One region of the Lysinibacillus sp. 2017 genome, then DNA from elsewhere that is predicted to be linked to it. Evidence: riboswitches for the same ligand, from Rfam matches in the RefSeq annotation. Region 1 holds a riboswitch; the other holds the start of a gene.
What was found. A riboswitch is a leader RNA that binds a small molecule or an ion and turns the genes downstream of it on or off. The one in region 1 is predicted to bind S-adenosylmethionine.
Positions count from the first base shown of each region.

Region 2: linked by a shared signal. The riboswitch ahead of DCE79_RS09815 (Na+/H+ antiporter NhaC family protein) and the one ahead of metK (methionine adenosyltransferase) in region 1 are both predicted to bind S-adenosylmethionine.

Region 1 covers NZ_CP029002.1:2,836,315-2,848,364, forward strand. The annotation lists gene DCE79_RS13755 (alanine/glycine:cation symporter family protein) at 1-323, opposite strand, end outside; gene DCE79_RS13760 (alpha/beta hydrolase) at 463-1,266, opposite strand; gene DCE79_RS13765 (gamma carbonic anhydrase) at 1,408-1,920, shown strand; gene metK (methionine adenosyltransferase) at 2,048-3,244, opposite strand; SAM riboswitch class I at 3,495-3,608, opposite strand; gene pckA (phosphoenolpyruvate carboxykinase (ATP)) at 3,808-5,394, shown strand; gene DCE79_RS13780 (alpha/beta hydrolase family protein) at 5,513-6,292, opposite strand; gene DCE79_RS13785 (NUDIX hydrolase) at 6,285-6,743, opposite strand; gene DCE79_RS13790 (transposase) at 6,798-7,058, opposite strand; gene DCE79_RS13795 (Dps family protein) at 7,218-7,661, opposite strand; gene ytzI (YtzI protein) at 7,925-8,116, shown strand; gene DCE79_RS18655 (hypothetical protein) at 8,113-8,271, shown strand; gene yidD (membrane protein insertion efficiency factor YidD) at 8,268-8,501, shown strand; gene DCE79_RS13810 (metal ABC transporter solute-binding protein, Zn/Mn family) at 8,607-9,605, shown strand; gene DCE79_RS13815 (o-succinylbenzoate--CoA ligase) at 9,804-11,240, opposite strand; gene menB (1,4-dihydroxy-2-naphthoyl-CoA synthase) at 11,323-12,050, opposite strand, start outside.
Region 2 covers NZ_CP029002.1:2,039,684-2,051,733, reverse strand. The annotation lists gene DCE79_RS09825 (glucose 1-dehydrogenase) at 1-583, shown strand, start outside; gene DCE79_RS18510 (hypothetical protein) at 691-852, opposite strand; gene DCE79_RS09820 (manganese catalase family protein) at 852-1,709, opposite strand; gene DCE79_RS09815 (Na+/H+ antiporter NhaC family protein) at 1,915-3,201, opposite strand; SAM riboswitch class I at 3,299-3,402, opposite strand; gene epsC (serine O-acetyltransferase EpsC) at 3,698-4,627, shown strand; gene DCE79_RS09805 (YitT family protein) at 4,745-5,308, opposite strand; gene DCE79_RS09800 (PadR family transcriptional regulator) at 5,669-5,992, shown strand; gene DCE79_RS09795 (DUF2812 domain-containing protein) at 5,985-6,515, shown strand; gene DCE79_RS09790 (sigma-70 family RNA polymerase sigma factor) at 6,859-7,383, shown strand; gene DCE79_RS09785 (LCP family protein) at 7,376-8,419, shown strand; gene DCE79_RS09780 (hypothetical protein) at 8,699-9,157, shown strand; gene DCE79_RS09775 (peptide ABC transporter substrate-binding protein) at 9,344-10,975, shown strand; gene DCE79_RS09770 (ABC transporter ATP-binding protein) at 11,121-11,984, shown strand; gene DCE79_RS09765 (ABC transporter permease) at 11,981-12,050, shown strand, end outside.

The sequences.
Region 1 (12,050 bases):
TCCATATAAGCAGTAGAAGCCCCGATGAAAGCTGTGACCCACATCCAGAACACTGCACCTGGACCACCAAATGCGATGGCAGAAGCTGTACCGATGATATTACCAGTACCAACACGACCGGACAACGCGATAGATAGAGCTTGGAATGATGATACACCTGCGTCCGATTTTTTCCCTTTGAACATCAGAACAAACATGTCCTTAATTAATCGGACTTGTGCAAACTTTGTTAGGATTGAGAACAATAAACCAACTACTAAAATTCCGTAAATCATAACTGGGCCCCATAAAATATTATTTGCCCAGCCTACAAAATCATTGATAAATCCCATTAAGCCACCCCTTTGTAAAATTATTGTATTAATTTAAAATTTAGTATATTACAAATATTCGAAAATTTCGATAGATTTTTTCAAAAATAAAAAAAACCTAACAAATTATAATTTTTTGTTAGGTAAAATACTATTCAATTATATAACCTAAATCTCTTAATACATTATTAATAAAGTCGGTTGTATAGCGGAAAACTTCTTCACGTTCCAGTTCAAAATAGAGACTGTGAAGGCAGTTTGCCCACTCTTTATAATGAAATTCTGTCAAAGATTGTTGCAACAGCCACTTTTTAGAAGCTGCAATATCTGTCACTTTATCATTTTCGCCATTCATTAATAACAGCGGAACATCTGGAAATTTGTATTCTGGATCACGTAAAGTTCGCGATATTTGTTGCCAATCACGATACCATTTCACGGTTACCATACTGTTGAGTGGTAAACTTTCTTTTAACTCTATTAATACATCTGTATTTCTAGAGCAATGTTGCAACGTCAATTCATGCTTAATCTTAACATTTGATGTAATCGCACTTAAGCTCGTTAAAGCATTGGACATTTTACCTGGTGTAAGCTTTAAATTTAACCAAGGTGACGTCAAAATAATACCTGCACATTCAATTTTATTTTTTTTAAGTGCCTTCATCGCAATCGTACTACCTAAACCATTTCCGACTATAAACAGCGGTAAATTATATTCAAGTGCTACCTTTAATAGTAGTTTTGTATAAGATACATATTCCTCGAAATCTTCATCATGGTATCTCGCATATTTTGCTTGATCTCCATGTCCCGGTAAATCTCCCATGACAACATGAAAGCCTGCACTTCGAAACTTTTCAATTAACCATGCATACCAACGATGATGTTCATATGCACTATGTAGTATAGCAACTACCGCTTTCGGTTGCCCTTCAGCTTCCCATTTCCACATGATTAAACCTCCTTCATATGAAACTTCTATTCATTATAATCCATCTATTGAAAAAAGAAATGTTATTTGAAAATTTCAATTCATTTGGTACGATACTATTAGATTCAAATACTATTTTATACAAGAAAAGAGGAATTTCGTATGATTTATCCATACAAAGATAAAACTCCATCGATTCATCCTTCTGCTTTTATTGCAGATTATGCAACGATTACAGGTGACGTAACAATCGGTGCCGAAACTACAATTTGGTTCAATACCGTCATACGTGGCGATGTCAACAAAACAATTATTGGTGACCGTGTTAGTGTTCAAGATTTATCTTGTCTCCACCAGAGCCCAGCATTTCCATTAATTATTGAAGACGAAGTAACAATTGGTCATCAAGTAACATTACATAGCTGCACAATAAAGAAACGTGCACTAATTGGCATGGGTTCCATCATTTTAGATGGTGCTGAAATTGGGGAAGGCGCATTTATCGGTGCAGGTAGCCTTGTACCGCCAGGAAAAGTCATTCCTCCAAATATGCTAGCAATGGGACGCCCTGCAAAAGTCGTACGCGAAGTGACAGCGGAAGATCGTGCAGATATGGACCGGATTATTCGTGAATATGTAGAAAAGGGACAATATTATAAATCCTTACAAAAGTAATTGTGAAATAACACTCTTACTAAAAAATGTATTTCTTCCTATTTATATAATGAATTTTTTTCAAGTCAAAAATAAAAAAAGGAGCGGTGTCAACGATATGTCGACCACTGCTCCTTTTCTTTTTTTATTATAGGCCTGCTTTTTCTTTTAAAGCTGCTGCCTTATCTGTATTTTCCCAAGGAACATTTATATCTGTACGACCGAAGTGACCGTATGCAGCTGTTTGTTTGTAAATCGGACGACGCAAGTCAAGCATTTTAATAATCCCTGCTGGACGTAGGTCAAATAATTCACGAACCCACTCAACGATTTTACTTTCAGCAACTTTACCAGTACCGAATGTATCTACAGCAATCGATACGGGTTGAGCTACACCAATTGCATAGGCAAGTTGTACTTCCGCGCGATCTGCTAAGCCAGCTGCTACGATATTTTTTGCAACATAACGAGCTGCATAGGCTGCCGAACGGTCAACTTTTGTTGCATCTTTACCTGAGAATGCACCGCCACCATGACGTGCATAACCACCGTAAGTGTCGACAATAATTTTACGTCCTGTAAGACCTGCATCTCCTTTAGGACCACCGATTACGAAACGACCAGTTGGATTGATGAAGTATTTTGTTGCTTCATCTAAAAGCTCTGCTGGTACAACTTCTGCGATTACGTATTTTTTCATATCCGCTTGAATTTGTTCTAATGTTGCTTCTTCATCGTGTTGTGTTGAAATAACAATTGTATCTACACGTAAAGGAACATTATTTTCACCATACTCGATTGTCACTTGTGTTTTACCATCTGGACGTAAGTAATCTAATGTACCGTTTTTACGCACTTCTGTTAAACGGCGTGCTAATTTGTGTGCTAATGAAATCGGCATTGGCATTAATTCAGGTGTTTCATTACAAGCGTAACCGAACATTAAACCTTGGTCACCTGCTCCAATTGCTTCTAACTCTTCGTCCGTCATTGAACCTTCACGTGCTTCTAATGCTTGGTCAACACCTTGTGCGATATCAGGAGATTGTTCTCCCACCGCTACAAGTACTGCTAAGTTTTCAGCATCAAAGCCGTATTTACCACGTGTGTAGCCAATTTCTGCTACAGTATCACGGATAATTCCTTTCATATCCACATAAGTTGTTGTTGTAATTTCACCAGAAACTAATACTAAGCCTGTTGTTACCGTTGTTTCACAAGCTACACGTGCGTTTGGATCTGCTGCTAAAATGGCATCTAAAATAGCATCTGAAATTTGGTCACAAATTTTATCTGGATGTCCTTCCGTTACACTTTCTGATGTAAACAGTCGACGATTTGTCATGTCATTTCCTCCTAATTCACTTTGGCAATTGTTTTTTGTTTTGATACGGTACTCATTACCCATGTCCGTTTATATAGTAATAGTATAAACGCCAAGCTTTGTTTGCTTTAACACGAGGTTTTGAAAGGCTATAAATTTAACTCTATCTTAAATCTATTCGCGATTTTTAAATCAAAATAAAAAAATCCTTTCACTCATTACCGCGCTCATCACGCGTGAGGAAAGGATTAATATGCTTCGTTACCTTTCACTCTTATCGTTCAAGGGTTATTTTGCCCTTGCATCAGGTTGGCACCAACACGTTAACATAACGCAGGTTGCCGGGTTTCAAAGGGCCTGCCCCTCCACCAGCTCGGGATAAGAGTATCCGTTCATTAAACAATCTTACGTAAAAACGGATTTTATGTCAACCAATTTTGTCTTAATTATTACAGTTAGAAAATCCATTAAAAATAATTCATAATTAGTATAGATTATTAATATCAATGTGTTATACTATTTTTGAATTAACAAACAACTCCCCTACACAAGGGAATACTATAAAAAAGGATGGTATTTAATCGATGAATTCGGTAGAAATTGCTAACGAGCTGAAAGAACTTTTAAACGGGGAAAATATTCAAACACAACTATCAGTTCCACAATTAGTTGAAAAAGCGACATCACGTGGAGAAGCAATGTTAACTGTTGACGGTGCTTTACGTGCTGAAACAGGCAAATATACTGGCCGTTCTCCTAAAGATAAATACATGGTTGAAGAAGACGGTTCTAAAGATAAAATTAACTGGGGTAAAATTAACCGTCCAATCTCATCAGAAGTATTCGACAAATTATATGTAAAAGTCATTAACTACTTAAAAGAGTGCGATGAATTATTCGTGTTCAACGGCTTTGCAGGTGCAGATATAGATTCTCAACTATCAATTAAAGTAATTAACGAATATGCTTGGCATAACCTATTTTGTCATCAATTATTCATCCGTCCAACAGCAGAGGAATTAGCTTCTCATGTAGCTGATTTCACAATCGTTGCTGCTCCAAACTTTAAAGCAAATCCAGAGGTAGATGGTACAGCTTCAGAAACATTTATCATCACTTCTCTTGAAAAGAAAATTATTTTAATCGGTGGTACTGAGTACGCTGGTGAAATGAAAAAATCAATCTTCGGTATTATGAACTATTTATTACCAGAGCAAGGCATCTTCCCAATGCACTGTTCAGCTAACGTTGGCGAAGAAGGCGACGTTTCATTATTCTTCGGTTTATCAGGTACTGGTAAAACAACTTTATCAGCAGATGCTGACCGTAAATTAATTGGGGATGACGAGCACGGTTGGTCTGACAATGGCGTATTCAATATTGAAGGTGGTTGCTATGCAAAAACAATCAACCTTTCAAAAGAAAAAGAACCAGAAATCTACAATGCTATTCGCTTCGGTGCTGTTTTAGAAAACGTTGCAGTAAATCCAGAAACGCGTGTATGTGATTACGATGACGGTTCATTAACTGAAAATACGCGCGTTGCATACCCAATCGATTACATCGATAATATTGTATTACCATCAGTAGCAGGTCACCCAAAAACAATCATTTTCTTAACTGCGGATGCATTTGGTGTATTACCTCCTGTTTCTAAATTAAATAAAGAACAAGCAATGTATCACTTCTTAAGTGGTTTCACTTCTAAATTAGCTGGTACAGAGCGTGGCGTTACGGAGCCAGAACCAGTATTCTCTACATGCTTCGGTTCACCGTTCCTACCACTTCCTGCAACAGTTTATGCTGAGCAATTAGGTAAGAAAATTGACGAGCACGGTTCACAAGTATTCTTAGTAAACACTGGTTGGACTGGTGGCGAATACGGTGTAGGTAGCCGTATGAAACTTTCTTATACTCGTGCAATGGTACGTGCTGCAATCGAAGGTAAATTAAACGACGTTGAAACAACTCAAGATGCTGTATTTGGATTAAATATCCCAGTAGCCATTGAAGGTGTTCCATCTGAAGTATTAAACCCTCGTGATGCATGGGCAGACAAAGCAGCTTACGACAAAAAAGCATCTGAGCTAGCTGGTCTATTTAAAAACAACTTTACGAAATTCGTTAATGTTGACGAAGATATCGTGAAAAAGGGTGGTCCATTAGCTTAATTGCTAATTGGTTGATTCCGACATAATGTTTATTTACTAAACTTCACCATATTTCATATCATACGAAAAGGGATGTAGCGTAAGTCTTCACTTACATTACATCCCTTTTCCATTTATGTTACTGTTGCTTCATCCACTGACATAAGTTATGAACAGTCGCTCGATTTAATTTTGGTGGGTAATGGTGCCTTAACCCAAGTGAAAACCAAGTTTCTACGCGTTTTCCTTCTTCTTTTAAGTATAGCTCTAACTGATATGCATGCTCGATATTGACATGTTGATCTTCCGTCCCGTGAATGATTAGTACTGGGGCATCAATTTGATCAACGTTGAATAAAGGCGTTCGATTATCATAGTTTTCTGGTACTTTATTCGGTGTTCCTCCGACAATTCGCTTTAAACCTCTACGCATATCGACACGTTCCCAATACGTTGCGGTTGCATCTGAAACACCAGCCCATGTCACTATTGATTTAATATCATCACGCAGAATTGCGGTCCATAACACCATTAACCCCCCGCGCGAGAAGCCATATAAATGTATGTTGTCTTGCTTCACAAATTGTTTTAATACATCAACGCCATTACTTGCATCAAATCGGTCATCGCCTGCAAATTCATCCTTGCCTTCCCCGCCGCGATTACCACGGTAATACGGAGCAAATACAACAAAGCCTTGTGCTGCAAACTGTGCAATACGTGCAGGTCGTACCATCCCAATCGATTGCAGTCCTCCTCGTAAATAAAGGAGCCCTTCATAGTTCCCTGACTTCTTAGGACGTGCAAGTAAGCCCTTTACGCGTAATCCTTGCGACCAATAAATCACTTCATCTAAGCGAATATGAGGATTCGGTGACGGGTAATTTCGAATCGAATAGATGTTACCATTTTCATTCATGATTTTTCACTTCCTGTAACATCTTTTTCATCCCCGCATCACGCATATAAAAGCTTAAATTTGGTTGTTGCCAAAGCTCTTCCTCTGTCAACCAGATGACACCTTCTGTTTCATAGTCCCCGACAAACGTTTGAATTTCTTTTACCTTTGCTGTAAAGACTGCCTTACAAAATGGGATTTCATCATACACGATATAATAGGCAAACCATTTCACATCTTCTACAACGACTGTTGTTTCCTCATAAACCTCACGAATAGCCGCTTGTACTAATGTTTCCCCTTCTTCTTGCTTTCCTCCTGGAAACTCAATACCACGATGATGATGAATCGTGCATAGCCACTTGCCGTTATGTTGTACTAGCGCTAATACATGCTTTGGCTCCACTTCAAATGGGCCTTTATCAAATCTTAAATCTACTGTCAAACCGTTTTCATCGATAAAAGTAAACATCGTTTCGCTCAACTCCTACCTCATAGTGTAGCGAACGAATGTCTGACATTCAACTTACAAAGTGGTGTTCAATTTAAAATAAGGTAGCTGTTCAACAAATAGTTTCGTCTCGTCATCACCAAACTCATGAATCAATGCATACACTTTTCGAAGACGATGATCTATCTCATGATTTAACCGGTCCATATGATATGGAATATAAGCCATATGTGCACGGAAGGCATTGGATGCTTCTAATCCATTCATTTGATAAAACAATTTTGAAAACACGCGTGCCTTTACGGGTTCCATCTGCAATACAAATTCATAATTCATGCCTGGTTGAAAATTACATGTATTATTCACCACAGATACATAGACTTTTTGTTTGTCCAAATTTGTTCACCTCCATTTAAAGGATGAACGAATCGAAGTCCTGTTATGCATTGCATAAAACAAAAACGACCCCAGTTACAGGAGTCGTTTTTTAACAATTTATTTACCTAAATATGCATTTAACATCCAAGTATGCTTTTCTAAGCTTTGGTATGTTGCGTTTAATAAATCTTCTGTGCGGTCATCGCCTTCTTCAGCAGCTGTATCCATTGCTTTCTTTAAGGTTTTCATAATCGTTTTAAAGTCAGCAATTGTCGATTCAACCATTTCTTCTGTTGCTTCTCCTCCTGTTGCTTCTTTAATAAGTGAAAGCTCTAAATGCTCTTTTAATGTTGCAACGGGCTTGCCTCCACGAGATAAAATACGTTCTGCCACTTCATCTAAATTTAACGTCACTTCGTTGTATAGCTCTTCAAATTTTGTGTGTAGAGTAAAGAATGAAGGTCCGTTTACATACCAATGGAAATTATGTAACTTTGTATACTGTACTGACCATGTCGCTACTAACTCATTTAATTGATTGTTTAATTCTTTTTTTGCCATTTCAATCACTCCATGTATTTATTTAAAGTTTCAATGGATGTTACATCTTGAAAACTTTATTTCGAATGGTAAATATTATCATTGAATTTTTCCTAACATTATTATGAAATCTGTGTGTGTATAATTATTGAATTTAATTGTTCTAATATCTAGTATTTCCTATTAAGACTAAATCGAAACATAATCGTCATGGAAAAGTTAATTTTCTTGCTAGTATTTATTGTAAAATTAACAGAAGTACTATAGTTAACGGAGGAAATTCTATGTCTATGACCGCAATAGTCATTGTATGTATATGTATTGTCAGCCTTATTACTGGCCTTTTCTTAATAGCTGTCAATTGGGGCTATAAAGTAAAGCATACAATTGATGAAGTAACACATCATTCAGATTCAATAGCAGCTAAAAATGAAAAAGAAACAACTTTAAACGAAAATACAGAGGTGAAAGCATGAGCTTACCAATCGTTCTTATTATTATCGTAACAATCATGGGGATCTTTTCGTTAGCAATTATTTTACTTGCTCGAAAAAACAACGTATCATTAAAGCAAACTATCGACACGAAACCAATTCGTGCGTACAAAAATGGAGAGCAAGAAACTAAATGAAAAAATTATTTATTGGGTTCATTCGGTTATATCAAAAGTACTTATCGCCGATGAAACCACCTTCTTGTCGCTTTCACCCAACCTGTTCAAGTTACGGAATTGAAGCGATTCAAAAACATGGTGCTATCAAGGGTAGTTTAATGACAATCATTCGAATTTTAAAATGTCAGCCACTGCATCCAGGTGGCTTTGATCCTGTACCTGATAAATGGCCTTCGAAAAAAAAATAATTTTCGAAGGTTTTTTATATTGTTTTTTTTTTGTACATCATGTATGATTAAAAATGTTAAAAATATTTAAATCGTAACAATTACTATTTAAGGGGTTCATTATACATGAAAAAACTATTATTCTATGTGACAGTACTCACGCTTTTATTAGCTGCTTGTAGTTCTGACGACGCTTCAAAAGGAAGTAAGACTACTCCAGGAGATTCATCTGACAAACTTTCTATTTATACAACGGTTTATCCATTGCAATATTTTGCAGAGCGTATAGGCGGAGATGCTGTCGAAGTTGCTTCAATTTATCCAGCAGGTGCCAATGAGCATACATTTGAACCAACCCAAAAAGATATGATGTCTTTAGCAGATGCCGATTTATTTTTCTATGTTGGACTAGGTCTTGAAGGCTTCTTAGAAAAATCAAAAAAAACATTAGCTAATGAAGGTGTAAAACTCGTTCCTACAGCTGAGGGTGTAACAGAAGACCAATTGCATATTTCTACAGGTCATACACATGCTGAAGCGACAGAAGAAGACCATGATCATGATCACGACGAAGATACTCACGAAGACCATGCCGATACGGACCAGGATGCACACGTTTGGTTATCACCTATTATTTCACAGCAATTAGCATTATCGATTAAAGATGAATTAGTAAATGCCTTGCCTGAACAAGAAGCAACATTCACTGCAAACTATGACCAACTAGTTGCCGATTTAAACACGCTAAACGCTGATTTTGAAGAAATGGCAAAATCGACGTCTAAGAAAACTTTCTTCGTCTCTCACGCGGCATTTGGCTACATCGCAGGTCACTACGGCTTCACTCAAGTACCCGTTGCAGGTCTAAACTCGCAAAGTGAACCTTCACAAAAAGAATTAACAGCCATTGTGGATTTAGCAAAAAAAGAAAACATCGAATACATGTTCTTCGAGCAAAATGTTTCATCAAGTTTAACAGAGATTATTCAAAAAGAAATTGGTGCCAAACCATTAATTTTGCATAACTTAAGTGTTCTTACGAAAGAAGACATCGCGAATAATGAAGATTACTTTACGTTAATGCGTAAAAATATAGATGTATTAAAACAAGCTTTATCAAACTAAAAAAATGCCCTTTTGGTCACTTTATCGTGAACAAGAGGGCATTTTTTAATGTTTCGCTACAAAAGATCATTTGTTTTTAGTGAACTGCTGCTGTGTAATTGATACTGATTTTAATGTCTTTAAATTCAACCGGTACGTTTTTTGCCTTTTTCATGAATGTAGTATAAATCGTTAGAAAAGTCCTAATTAACTTCTTACCTAATTGTCGACTATTTGTATTAAGTTTCTTCTGACTAGCTTGTTAGACCCATTTCTAGGGAGTAAATTTACGAAATGTATTTTTTGGGGTATTTTATAGTTAGCAAGGTTTATTTTGCAGAAGCTTACTAACTCTTGCTCTGAAATATTCTCCTTTTTGACAACAAATGCAATCGGTACCTGTCCCCACTTCTCGTCATTCATCCCACATACGCCTGCTTCTTTAACTGCTGGATGTGATAAAAGTACGCTCTCAATCTCTGCTGGATAAATATTTTCGCCACCAGAAATAATTAAATCCGAGCGGCGATCAACAACATACAAATAACCCTCTTTATCTAAATAGCCAAGGTCACCGGTATACAACCAACCGTCCTTCGTCGTTTCTTTGTTCTTAAATTTCCCTATATAACGCGGGGTTACATGAGGACCACGGACTAAAATTTCACCGATCTTTTTATTTTCTTTCGTTTCAATACGAATTTGATTGAAAAATAACGGTTTCCCCGCAGAACCAAGATGTGTTAATGCATCTTCATTTGATAGCGTTGCTGTTTGTGAAGCTGTTTCAGTCATACCGTACGTTTGGGCAACTGGTAATTTCAAAGCAATCGCTCGTTTCAAATAATCCATAGGGACTGGTCCGCCTCCTGCAAGCATCGTAGTGAAATTTGGATGCGCGGTCATATGCTCCTTTTCCATGACGGAAATGATATTTTCCAACGTAACTGAAACAACTGACATTTTGGTCACCGCGCCCGTGCTAATTTCTTGTGCACATCGGAACGCATCGAATTTTTCATATAAACGTATTTTCATTCCATATAATAAGGAACGCACAACAATCGAAAAACCACTTATATGAAAAATCGGTACCGTACAAAGCCAAACATCATGTTCTGAAATACCTAGATTCAATGCGGAACTAATGCCACTTGAGCTATGATTACCTACTGTTTGACATACACCTTTTGGAAATCCTGTCGTCCCAGACGTATACATTATCGTTAACGCAAAATCATCATTCCATTCACAAGCAATGTCAAATGGTTTTGGTTCCATTTCATTTAATTGAGAAAATGATAGGATACGTGCATCTTCTTGTAACTTTGAACACTCACCATCTGCTACTAAAATCATATCCACTTCAGCATCGTCTATTTGATAGGCTAACTCTTGTTTAGAAAGTCTGCCATTTAGCATCACCATTTCACATTGTGCCTGCATACAGCCATATATCACGTGAATAAGCTGAGGTGTTGACGGTGATAAAATTGCAACTCGTTTTCCATTAGTTAATCCACAAGCATTTAGTTTGTATGCCAAAGGTACAGATAGGTCGTGTAGTTGTTGAAATGTCCATTGCTCTTCATTAAAGCTAAATGCAATTCGATTCGGCGTTAAATTCGCACGTTGTTTTACCCAGTTTGGTTGCATAGAAATCCCTCCTCGTATACTTATTATCCACTAAAAAAGAGCACACATAAAGTATGCTCTTTCCGTATGAAATCATCTAAAATCAAGGGAAACGTGGGAATTGACCGAAGTCAGGTTGACGTTTCTCTTTGAATGCATCGCGACCTTCTTTTGCTTCATCAGTTGTGTAGTAAAGAAGTGTAGCATCACCAGCAAGCTGTTGAATACCCGCTAAACCGTCTGTATCTGCGTTCATAGCAGCTTTTAAGAAACGAAGTGCAGTTGGTGATTTAGTAAGCATTTCTTCACACCATTTAACTGTTTCATCTTCTAATTGATCTAAAGGTACAACTGTGTTTACTAAGCCCATATCAAGCGCTTCTTGTGCGTCGTATTGACGGCATAAGTACCAGATTTCACGCGCCTTTTTGTGACCTACGATACGTGCTAAATAGCCAGAGCCGTAACCAGCGTCGAATGAGCCAACGTTTGGTCCAGTTTGACCGAATCGCGCGTTTTCTGCAGCGATTGTTAAATCACATACTACGTGTAATACGTGTCCACCACCGATTGCATAACCTGCAACCATTGCTACTACTGGTTTTGGAATTTTACGGATTAAAGTTTGTAAATCTAATACGTTTAAGCGAGGGATGTTATCATCACCTACATAACCGCCGTTACCGCGAACTTTTTGGTCGCCGCCTGAGCAGAATGCAAGATCTCCTTCACCTGTCAAAATAATTGTACCAATACGCGCATCATCACGTGCACGTGTGAAAGCGTCAATCATTTCCGCTGTTGTTTTTGGACGGAATGCGTTACGTACTT
Region 2 (12,050 bases), 800 kb from region 1:
TGAAAGTGCTATCTTCGTGAAACATAATGTAACGAGCGAAGAAGAATGGGCAGTAGTAATCAAAAAAGCAGAAGAAGCTTTTGGTCCAGTAAATATTTTAGTAAACAATGCAGGTATTTCGATTAACAAAGGATTATTAGATATTTCATTAGATGAATATCGTCGTATTGTTGACATTAACCAAGTATCTGTCCTATTAGGTATGAGAGCGGTTGTTCCTTCTATGAAAAAAACTGAAAAGGGATCAATCGTTAACATTTCTTCAATGAATGGTCTTGTGGCTGGCGCAATCGGTTATACAGATACTAAATTTGCCGTACGTGGTATGACAAAAGCAGCTGCTATTGAACTTGCTGGACAAGGTATACGTGTAAACTCTGTACACCCAGGTGTTATTGCAACACCAATGATTCAACAAGCAGATGCAAAAGATGCGATTGAAGAATTTGCAAAGTATATTCCTTTAAAACGCGTTGCTCAACCTGAAGAAGTATCGAATATCGTATTATTCCTAGCCTCAGAAGAATCTAGCTACTCAACAGGTTCAGAATTTGTTATTGACGGCGGTCTTACTGCACAATAATCGGACAAGACCCAGAATTTATTAAGTGTGAAATTGTTTTTATAACTAAACAAGAAAGCTTGGCGCAAATTGTCTTAATTGACAGTTTAGCGCCAAGTCTTTTTTAGTTAATTCGTTACCGCAACTTTTACTTTTGATGCAATATGACGCGCGGCTCTTCGTCCAGAGAACATCCCATCGGCTAAAGATAAGCCACTAATATAACTATTTGAACATATACCCACAGCTGTTCGGCCTGCAGCATAAAGTCCAAGGGAGCGGGTAAGCATTAATTATTCATATCTGTTAAACCTGGACTATGCTCATTTGGCATGACGGGCATAGTTGGTACAGGAAAACCTTCAGGGGGAGGCGTTACATTAAGTTGGCCACCATTTCTGCTAGGCGTTTGTCCTTGAATGATTTCACTCATTCGCGTAGGATCTAATCTGAAGTTGAATTGAATATTATGGTAACCCATGTCAACAAATTTTCGACATTCAGGATATTTATTAATATCGTAATTCGGAACGGGGAATAGTTTGCCCCAATCAACACCTAATGTTTCAAGCGCTTTTGCGAAGGCATTTTGATGCGCGTTATCTCGAACAATTAAAAATGCTAATGTTTCTCTGAAGGTTTGGTTGGAACTCATTTCGTAAATACGTGTCTTTTGAAGTACGCCCGTTGATTCTAATACTAGATTGTCGAGTAAATCTGCAATGAGGTTCCCGTGAGCATAAACCCAAGAACCATTCCAAGGATTTCCCGCAGCATCAACAGGTAACGAGGATTGAGCGCCAACAATATAATGATGTGGGTTTGCGTGGCGGACAGCATCATCTAAAGGAGACTGGTCTGCACCGCTATTTCCAGGTGCAACAGATTCCCCTGAATCATTTAATAATTGATTGATTGTATTTTGTACGAGTTCAACATGAGCAATTTCCTCTAAGAAAATGCCTCGTAGTAAATCGCGATATTGCGTTTCTTTGCCTCTAAAATTGGAACTTTGGAAAAAATACTGCATCATCGTTCGCATTTCGCCATAATGACCACCAAGAATCTCTTGCATAACACGAGCTGCTTGTGGGTCAGGTTTATCGGGTTTAATAATATTTATTAACTCTTCTTTGTAATAATACATAGTGTGCCCTCGATTCTAAGAAATTTTTGAATGTATATTAATTTGCCGCAAAGTTTATCCACTTCACTGGACATAGTATAAGCAAATAGAGCAAATTCATTCCTTGTTAACCATTCAAAAGTGTTTTGTATCTAGTTCTCAGACTTTTTCAAAATTTTAAAAAAGCCCTCACCGCAATTACTATGCGAATGAGAGCTTGTGTACACTAAGCACGTATTTTTTTAGCTTTTGGATAACCAATGAGTATTGCGATAACGCCACAAACTGCAATAAACATTGAATAATACGCATATTGCATCATCGTGATTGGCGAAATGCCAGCGACACCAGCGGCAACTAAAAATTGTGCACCATATGGGATTAATCCTTGTACTGCACAAGAGAATATATCGATAATACTCGCTGATTTTCGTGGCTCAATATCATATTGAGTGGCAATATTTTTTGCGAGAGGGCCAGCAATTAAAATCGCAATTGTATTATTGGCAGTCGATAAATCCGTTAAGCTCACTAAACCAGCCATTGCAAACTCTGCATCTTTTTTAGATTTGATTTTGCGAGTGGCCAATTGCAAGATAAAATCAATACCCCCATTATGCTTGATGACTTCAACCATTCCTGCAATAAGAATCGCTAAAAAGGCCATTTCAAACATACCAGCCATCCCATCGCCAGCTGCTTGCACAAGGCTCATGACATTATAACTACCATCAATTAGTCCAATAATGCCTGCAATACCAATACCACAAGCCAAAACAAGAAATACATTAAGACCTGCTAATGCAAAAATAATGACGAAAATATAAGGGATAATTTTAATCCACTCAAAGGTTTCATACGTAATTTGAGCGTTTGAGTTCATCGTCATAAACATTAAAATGACACATGTGACAATAGCCGCTGGTAATACAATGAGGAAGTTCACTTTAAATTTATCCTTCATTTGTGCACCTTGTGTACGAACGGAAGTAATCGTCGTATCTGAAATAAACGATAAATTATCGCCAAACATAGCACCACCAATAATCGTCGCCATGAGTAACGCAAGTGAAAGATCTGTTTGCTCACCGATACCTACACCAATTGGAGCAATGGCAACGATTGTCCCGACAGAGGTTCCCATCGCAAGGGATATAAAACAAGCAATCACAAATAAGCCAACAACAAGTAAATTTTGCGGAGCGATGGAAAGGGCAAAGTTAACAGTAGCATCAACAGCACCCATTCCTTTTGCCGTTTCAGAAAAGGCACCTGCTAATAAGAAAATCAGTACCATTAGCATGACATTTGAATTGCCGGCACCCTTACAAAAAATATCGACCTTTGTTGAAAGGGATTCTTTACGATTCATGGCTAATGCGACAGCACCAGAAATCGCAATCGCTATAATGACAGGGAACGCATAAAAGTCGTCTAATAAAATGCCTGATCCGATAAATAACACTAAAAACACTACAAATGGGAGTAACGCCCATGGATTACCTTTTTTCATACAAACCTCCAACATCTTTTCCTTCAAATCAAGTCCAAGCACACAAAAAAGTCTCTCCTTAAACGAACAAGAAGAGACCTACATTACGGAAAACCTCAGCTTATCTTTCAAGTGCGTACTTGCTGGATTTGGCACAGTAACTACATTCGTTCCGCTGCCGAGATTTCATAGGGCCAGTCCCTCCATCTCTCATGATAAGAAGTTAATCATATTATTTTTTTCAAAGTAAGAACTACAATATATGATTTTCGATAAATTGTCAATAAATTATTATTGTTGGATATTATTTTGATGTTTACTGGTGATGAAGGCCAAAAGTTTGATGCAATTTTAACATATTTTGGTTTATCATCTAAAATGAACTATCATAAAGAAAAAGAGCAATCACTCCTAGTTACGTATAAATGACTGCATTAGTGCGAATAAGGATAAAAAAGTTTGAAATTTTAACCTAAAACGATAAACTAAGTTTAGAAACATAAAGGGGATTAGATATATGAAAATTGAAGATTGGCTAAATAATGAAACGTCGGCGATTGCAAAAGAATTAACGGAATACGACGAAAAGCATATGGAAGTTGAAAAAACGATTGGCTTTACGGGACGCGATAAAATTCAGGGAATTTTAAAAAACTTCCATCAAATCATTTTTCCAAAGATCTATCACCAAGGAGGAAGCGATAAGACGCGTACACTGACGGATGTTACAAATAATATTCGTAAGTCTGCATTAGATTTGCGTGATCTGATTGAAAAGGTATTAATCTACCAAAATAATGACAACTGTGATGGACAATGCGGCGAAAGAGCCGATCAGGTTGTTATGAAGTTAATAGAAAGCTTCCCTAAAATTCGCGAAATGATTCAAACCGATATTCATGCTGCCTACAATGGTGACCCAGCTGCAACGTCAACAGAGGAGATTTTACTAAGCTATCCATCTGTTCGCGCGGTCTTCATTCACCGTATCGCACACGAGCTATATAAATTAGATGTAACGATTGTGCCGCGTATTATGTCAGAATATGCACATCAGTTAACAGGAATCGATATTCACCCAGGCGCATCAATCGGTCATTCGTTCTTCATTGACCACGGTACAGGTGTTGTTATCGGGGAAACATGTACGATTGGTAATAACGTAAAAATCTATCAAGGTGTGACACTTGGAGCACTAAGCTTCCCACTTGATGAAAATGGCAATCCAATCAAAGGCATTAAACGTCATCCAAACATCGAGGATAATGTCGTTATTTATGCGGGTGCCACAATTTTAGGCGGTAAAACGACAATCGGTCATGATACTGTACTTGGAAGTAACATTTGGCTAACCAACACCGTGCCACCATATTCACGTGTCTACAACTCACAGCCATCACCGAATATTAGCATTAGTAAAGAATATGTAGCGGATTATGAAATCTAAACAGAATAAGCCAGTGAAGCGGAACTTAATCCGACTTCTCTGGCTTTTTTATTATTTTGTATAAATTTTAATGATAGTTGGATGTCTGTGTTCGCGTACGCTTTAGGTGAATAGATCCTACTTTGTAATATAACTCGTTGTTATGCTAACAGAAAGTATAGTAAGAATGGAAAGTAAAAAAGTCTCGGAGGATAATAATAGACCACCACATATAACCACAAAAGCATCAATGATTAAAATATATATCCCTACATTAATCCCTGTTTTATCACATAAAAACTGGGCAATAAAATCTGTGCCGCCTGTACTTGTCTGAAATAGCAACATCAAGCCAATCCCAATTCCTATTAAAATGCCACCTAGAATAGAACTATATAGTGCATCAATTTTAAATAGCGTACTAACAGGTGTTAGAAAATCAATAAAAAAAGAAGAGATAATCATGCCATGTAAACTATTATAAAAATAACTTCTGTAATGAAACCATGCAAATATAAAGATGGGAACACTTAATATGATAATAGTTACACCTGTTTCCAAACCCCATATGTAATTTATTATTAATCCAATACCAACTGTACCCCCATCTAATATTTCATGTGGTACTAAAAACATATTTATTCCTAAAGATAAAAGAATGCTACCTATAATTAGTGCAAAACCTTTTTTTAGAAAGGACAGGTAACCACCTCATAATACAGACTATTTTAAAGTAACTTAAGCAAAATATTGTGAATTTCAATGGTAAATATATGTTCATTATTCGGCAGAAAGAAGTAATTTAGATGCAAATTTTAAATAGAACTGTAAAGAGTAAACCTACACATACAGAACTTTTGAACTTCCATCCGTTTCTCAAGTAATGAATGAGCAAAATAAGTATTTGCACCCGGTAAATGAAATAGTAACGTCCTTTTTCTAAAGAAATAATAGTTGTTGACCTGTAAATACTGTAATATTCAGAAAAATTAGTTGCGTTTATATCACTTTATGATATATTGGAATTAGATATATCATAAAGTGATATAAAGAGGTGGAAAAATGAAATCATTAGAGCAACTGACCGATTCGGTTTTTTATATTATGGCTGCATTTACACAGCCGAAGCATGGCTATGTAGTGATGAGTGATATTGAAGTGTTGACGGACGGTGAGGTCACAATTGGTCCGGCATCGCTCTATACTATTATTAAAAAACTCATGGTGCAGGAATACATTACACTATTTGACGATAGTGATTCTCGTAGAAAAGTTTATATGTTAACAGAAAAAGGACGCGATGTACTTCAACATGATATGAAGAGGCGTGAGAAAATGATTCGCTTTGCACAAATGGGACTAGAGGGAGGTACTTCACATGAATGAGAAGAAATTTGTCATTTCAGATGGGATTGCATTTTCAGAGAAAAGGGATTTAAAGGTGTTAAAAAGGTTCGCTGCAAAGGGCTGGATTGTCAAGCGCTATAAAGGGTTTGGTTATGAACTTGAAAAGCGTGAGCCAGAATTTATCGATTATAGTATTGATATTCGCAATTTAGCAGAGGAAGACAAAGACGAATACTTTGCGATGTTTGAATTTGCCGGCTGGGAACATGTTTGTTCAAGTTATGATACGCATTTATTTAAAGCACCTGTTGGCACAACGCCGATTTATTCTGATAATACCTCAAAGGCCGAAAAACTCATGCGTCTACAAAAATCGATACTACCTGCCACATGGCTAACAGTATGCTTTATGGTGTTGAGCTATTTTATGATGGTATTCTTTGATGGGACAATGGGACAAGTATCGAAAATGTTATTTAATATCTTTATGGTGCTCGTGGTTCCATGTGTCATGATGTATGTTGCCTTAACCTATCGCCGCGCGCGCTTGCAGGGTGAATAATAAAAACTTGAAAAACTTGCACCGGGTGCACATAAAAACGCTTCAAAAATAACTAAAGTGAAATTTCAATGTAGTGTGCTTAGTATTGAACTGAGCACACTTATTTTATTGCCCTCGAGGTCCTTTTGAAATACCATTAAAACGCTATTAATGAGCACATTACAGGATATTATTCTGATGCAATGGCAACTGCTGCAGAAATTTAGATATCCATTAAGAAATAAAGCCGATAAAAGAAGAGAATCTTTCTTAAATAAAATTATTTTTTTAAAATTGAATCGATTATGAAATGATAATCGTCTAATAGCAGAATTTGAAGTAAGTTGAAGGGGAGGGTAGTAAATTGGACAGAGAAGAAAAAGATTACGTATTAGAAAAACTGATGATTGACTATGGTAATGAGTTGGTTCGATTGGCATTTTCTTATGTGAAAGATGCAGAGATTGCGAAAGATATGGTACAAAATACATTTATCAAATGCTACAAAAACCTAGAATCGTTTCGGTTTGACGCACAAATAAAAACATGGCTGTATCGTATAACCATTAACGAATGCAAGGATTATTTAAAAAGTTGGAATTACAAAATGGTACAGGTAAAAAGTTTTATTAATGAAACAGCTAAGTCAATCATGCCATCAACAGAAAAAACAGTAATCGATAAATACAAGAATGAAGAAATAAAAAATACTATTTTTTCTCTTCCAAAGGTGTATCGGGAAGTGGTTTATCTATATTACTATGATTCATTGACTACTGAAGAAATTGCCAAAGTTTTAGATGTTCCAGTGAATACAGTGAAAACTCGATTAAGAAGAGCAAAACAAAGGTTAGAGTCGATGATAAAGGAGGTGGAACTGAATGGATGATAAACGGTTAAAAGATGCATTTTCTAATACATCGGGTCAAGAGCTACAATTTACGAAAGAAGATCGTCATAAAGTATTTGAACAAATTCGTGAAATTGACGGGGATGCTCATACTCAAAAGAAGTCACTTATCACGGTAAAAAAAATCGCCCCCTTAACAGTCTCTTTATTGGCAGTAGGCTTGTGTCTATTTTTGTTTATGCCATCTGTTCTAACTGGAAACTGGACTAAAGAATTGAGCAGGAGTGATTTCAATAAAGAATATAACTCATCTGCTGCAAGTGCTCCCGTAGTTGAAGAAGCGAAAATTTCAACTACTTTAATTACGGTAAAGTCGAAAGATATGGATAATCGAATTTATCTAAACCTTTTACTTACTTATAGTAAAGATAAAAAGATGATGAAAGTCGTATCGCTCCCTTTAGATACATATGTGCAGGTAGCAGATAACGATGATGGAACTACTTTGGATGATAAATTATTATTTGCTTATCGTTTTGGCGGCGCTGAAAATGTAAGAACGACAGTTTCAAAGTTCTTCGATTTACCAATTGATTATTATGCAGTGATCGATTTAGAAACCATTTCAACGCTAATTGATTCTATGAATGGTATTGAATATGACTTGCAAGAAGATATGCGTTTAAGGGCAATATCACAAGTGGCATTTGAATTCAAAAAGGGCACAAATCAGCTGAGTGGCGAACAAGTTGTATCATTAATGATGGCTGCTACAGAAGGAAATAATTTAGATGAAGATGACCTATTAAACCTAATGACTATGGTAATGAATAAAACAGAAAACGAGATTCCACGAACACAATTAAAAGAGCTATTTACTCAAATAGAAGCCAATACATCACTTGATTCGTTGTTAGACAATCAAATAGAAATTAATTCTATAAAAGCGCTATCTATAAGTGAAGGCATGATAGCAGATCACATACCATTAAGTAGTACTACAGGGAAACACATTTATCGGTTTGAGAAAGATTTTTTAAATTCTATTTCAGAAGAGTTAACGACATTTGACTAAATATAAATGGGGTATTTAGGAATAATTTTACTGAAATATTTATGAATATAACTTTTTACGAAGACAATATAAAGGTGTGTTAATTAATGTACTCGTGGATGAAAGTAGAAAGCATCTGTACTGAAAAAATGCGTATGAAGCGTTAAGATTTGGCTGATAATAGAATTGTACTTTGAATAATTCTTGTAACTACTTTCCTGATAATAGGAACTATTGCGAGCGAAACTACATTATGGTAAAAAATCATTTTATTATTTGAATGGGGTGGGATGAATATAAATGTCTAAAGTTACAGGGGAAAAATTTTTAGAAAAATTTATGGGTATCGATGATCCGATATCAAAGCTAATCGTAATCCATTTATATTGTGAAAAAGCAGTAAATAAGTTAATTGAAGTAAAGGGAAAAAGAAGTGAGAAAGTTTTACAATGGAAGAGTAGTGATTATCATCCATTAAAAAAGGCTAACTTTGTTACTCAAATTTACTTTGTATATAACATGGGCTGGATTGAGGAAGGGTTATATAACAATTTATTTTTGCTGAACTCATGGCGTAATATTTACTCGCATAATATTGATGTCGATTTAGATAAGATGAATTATGATTTTGATATGTTGGGCAATGAGTTTTCTTTTCAAGATAAAAAAGATATTAAAGCAAACGCAGAAATAATTGCCGTTGTAACAATTGCAGCGCTACATAACTGTTTACTACAACAGCATAAATTAAACTATTAACATCCTGAAAATGGATGTTTTTTTTATTGCTAAAAAATCTTGTAACAGCTGCACGTTATTCTAAGTTGCTCTTGTAACCAATATATTAATTAACCTTGAAATAAATATATGTTTTAGTTTACTCAGGAACGGGAAATTGAAACAGACAAAAGGGCGTATTGGTTTTATTAAAGGGGGACAGTTCAAATGAAAAAAAGTGTATGGCTGTGGTTCGTGGTACTTACATTCATGTTGGTTGCTTGTTCAAATGATTCAAGCGATTCAACAAATGACCAGAATGCAAACAATGGTGAAACAGCAAGTAATGAGGTAAAAGAATTAAACTTGGTGCTCGGTTCTGAGCCGACAAGTTTACATCCAGCACTAGCAAGTGATTCATTTTCAATTGGTTTAATTCGCAATATGTTTGAAGGGTTAACAGAGATGAAAAATGGCAAGCCAGAATTGGCAGCTGCTGAAAAGTATGAGGTAAGTGATGATCTACTTGTCTATACATTTACATTACGTGATGCGGAGTGGTCAAATGGTGATCCAGTAACAGCTGAAGATTTTGTTTATTCTTGGCGTTGGGCATTAAATCCTGAAAATGCTTCTCCATACGCATCGATTTTATATCCTCTTCAAGGTGCAGAAGCATACAGTACAGGAGCTGGTAGCGCGGAAGATGTAGGGGTAAAGGCATTGGATGAAAAAACGCTCGAGGTTACATTGGCCACACCAACACCTTATTTCTTAGAATTAACAGCGTTTTCTACGTTATTACCATTTAATCAAAAAGCAGCCGAAGAAAATGAAAACTGGTTTACTGAGCCAGGTTTTGTTACAAACGGATACTATACGCTAGAGGACTGGGTGAATGGTGGCTCGATTACGTTAGCGAAAAGTAAAAGCTATTGGGATGCAACTAATGTAAACATAGATAAAGTGAACATTCCGATTGTGGAATCAGATACAACCCAAATGACGATGTATGATGCAGGTGAAATTGATTTTATCGGCGCACCATTTGGTAATGTGGCATTGGATAAAATTGATGGATTAAAAGCAGATGGTACACTAAATGCCACTGAAAAAGCTGGCGTATATTGGTATAAGTTTAATACCAAAGATGAAATCGTATCGAATGTAAATGTCCGCAAAGCATTAACATTATCAATTGACCGAGAAGGGCTTATTAAAAATATTTTAAAAGGTGAGCAGGATGCAGCACTTGGACTTGTGCCGAATGCAGTAGAAGGTTTTGGTAATGATGATGGTTACTTTAAGGATGCAGATTACGAGGGAGCTCGTGAGGCACTTAAGGTTGGACTTGAAGAACTAGGCATAAGTGATCCAAGTGATGTAACAGTGACTATTGCTTATTTTACGAATGAAGGAGACGCAGCAGTTGCACAGTATATTCAACAAACTTGGTCAAAAGAGCTAGGGATTAATGTGAAGTTAACGAATTCAGAATGGCAAGTATATATTGAGGAATTAAATAACTTAAATTATCAAATTGGAAGACTTGGTTGGACGGGTGATTATAATGATGCCTTTACATTCCTTGAAATGTATGACACAGCGAAAAACCCAAATAACCAGACAGCTTGGGAAAATGCAGAGTACAAATCCATTTTAACGCAATCTACTACGGAAACAGATGCTCAGAAACGTACGGAACTATTACTTCAAGCTGAGGAGATTGCTATGGCGGAGTACCCAGTAGCTCCAATTTATTATTATACAAATTTATTTGTTGTTAAGGATTACGTAACTGGCATGGAGCCAGATGGTTTAAGTAACTTTAACTTTAAATATGTAGATGTGAATCGTTAGAATTAACTTTAGTGATAATAAATAAAGACTTCCACAATGAAACCGTGGAAGTCTTATTTTTATTGATTCAATTAATTTCCATTAAGTGGTAGATTGCGTGTTATTATGAAGTAGTATAAAGAATTAATAGATTGGGGGATTTGGATTGACTGCAGTCATTACGATTGATTCATTAACTAAGCAGTATGGCGATAAAAGAATTCTTAGTGGTATTTCTTTTACGATTGAACAGGGAGAAATTTTTGCTTTAATCGGAACCAATGGTGCTGGAAAAACGACCGCACTTGAATGTATAGAGGGGCTTCGAAACTATGGCGGCACGATAAAACTTAATGGGAATATTGGGGTCCAGTTACAATCTACGTCATTACCTAAAAATATCAAAACAATTGAAGCAATAAAACTGTTTGCAAAATGGAATGGCTCAACGATTGATAAAGGCCTCATTCAAAGACTAAATATCGAGGCCATGATGAATAAAAAATATAAAGAGTTATCCACTGGTCAAAAACGGCGTCTACATTTAGTTCTAGCTATGATAGGGGATCCAGAAATCATATTTTTAGATGAGCCAACAGCGGGTCTTGATGTAGAAGGGCGCGTTGCATTGCATGAAGAAATACGAACGTTGAAAAAAAGGGGAAAAACGATTGTCATGACGAGTCATGATATGGCGGAAGTGGAAGAGCTTTGTGATCGACTAGCCATCCTAAAGAAGGGCAAAATTGGTTTTATCGGAACTGTCTATGAATTTACTGAGAAAAAGAATGATACTTATATAATGCACCTCAAATTAGCAACCACGATTAATACGAGTTCCTTGTCAGCTTGTACGTATGTTGGGGAGCATCAAGGATACCATTTATTTGAAACTAATAAATTGGAAGATGGTCTTTACGAGTTAACTTCAATTGTGAGAGCTGAAGAAAATTCTATTGACGATCTTAAAATTGAGCAAACTAGCTTAGAACAAAGGTTTATGGATCTGGCGAAGGAGGAACTGGTATGAGCGCATTTCTTTATGGTATCGGTCTACAATGGCGATTAGATTTTCGAGATAGAGGTATTCTTCTCA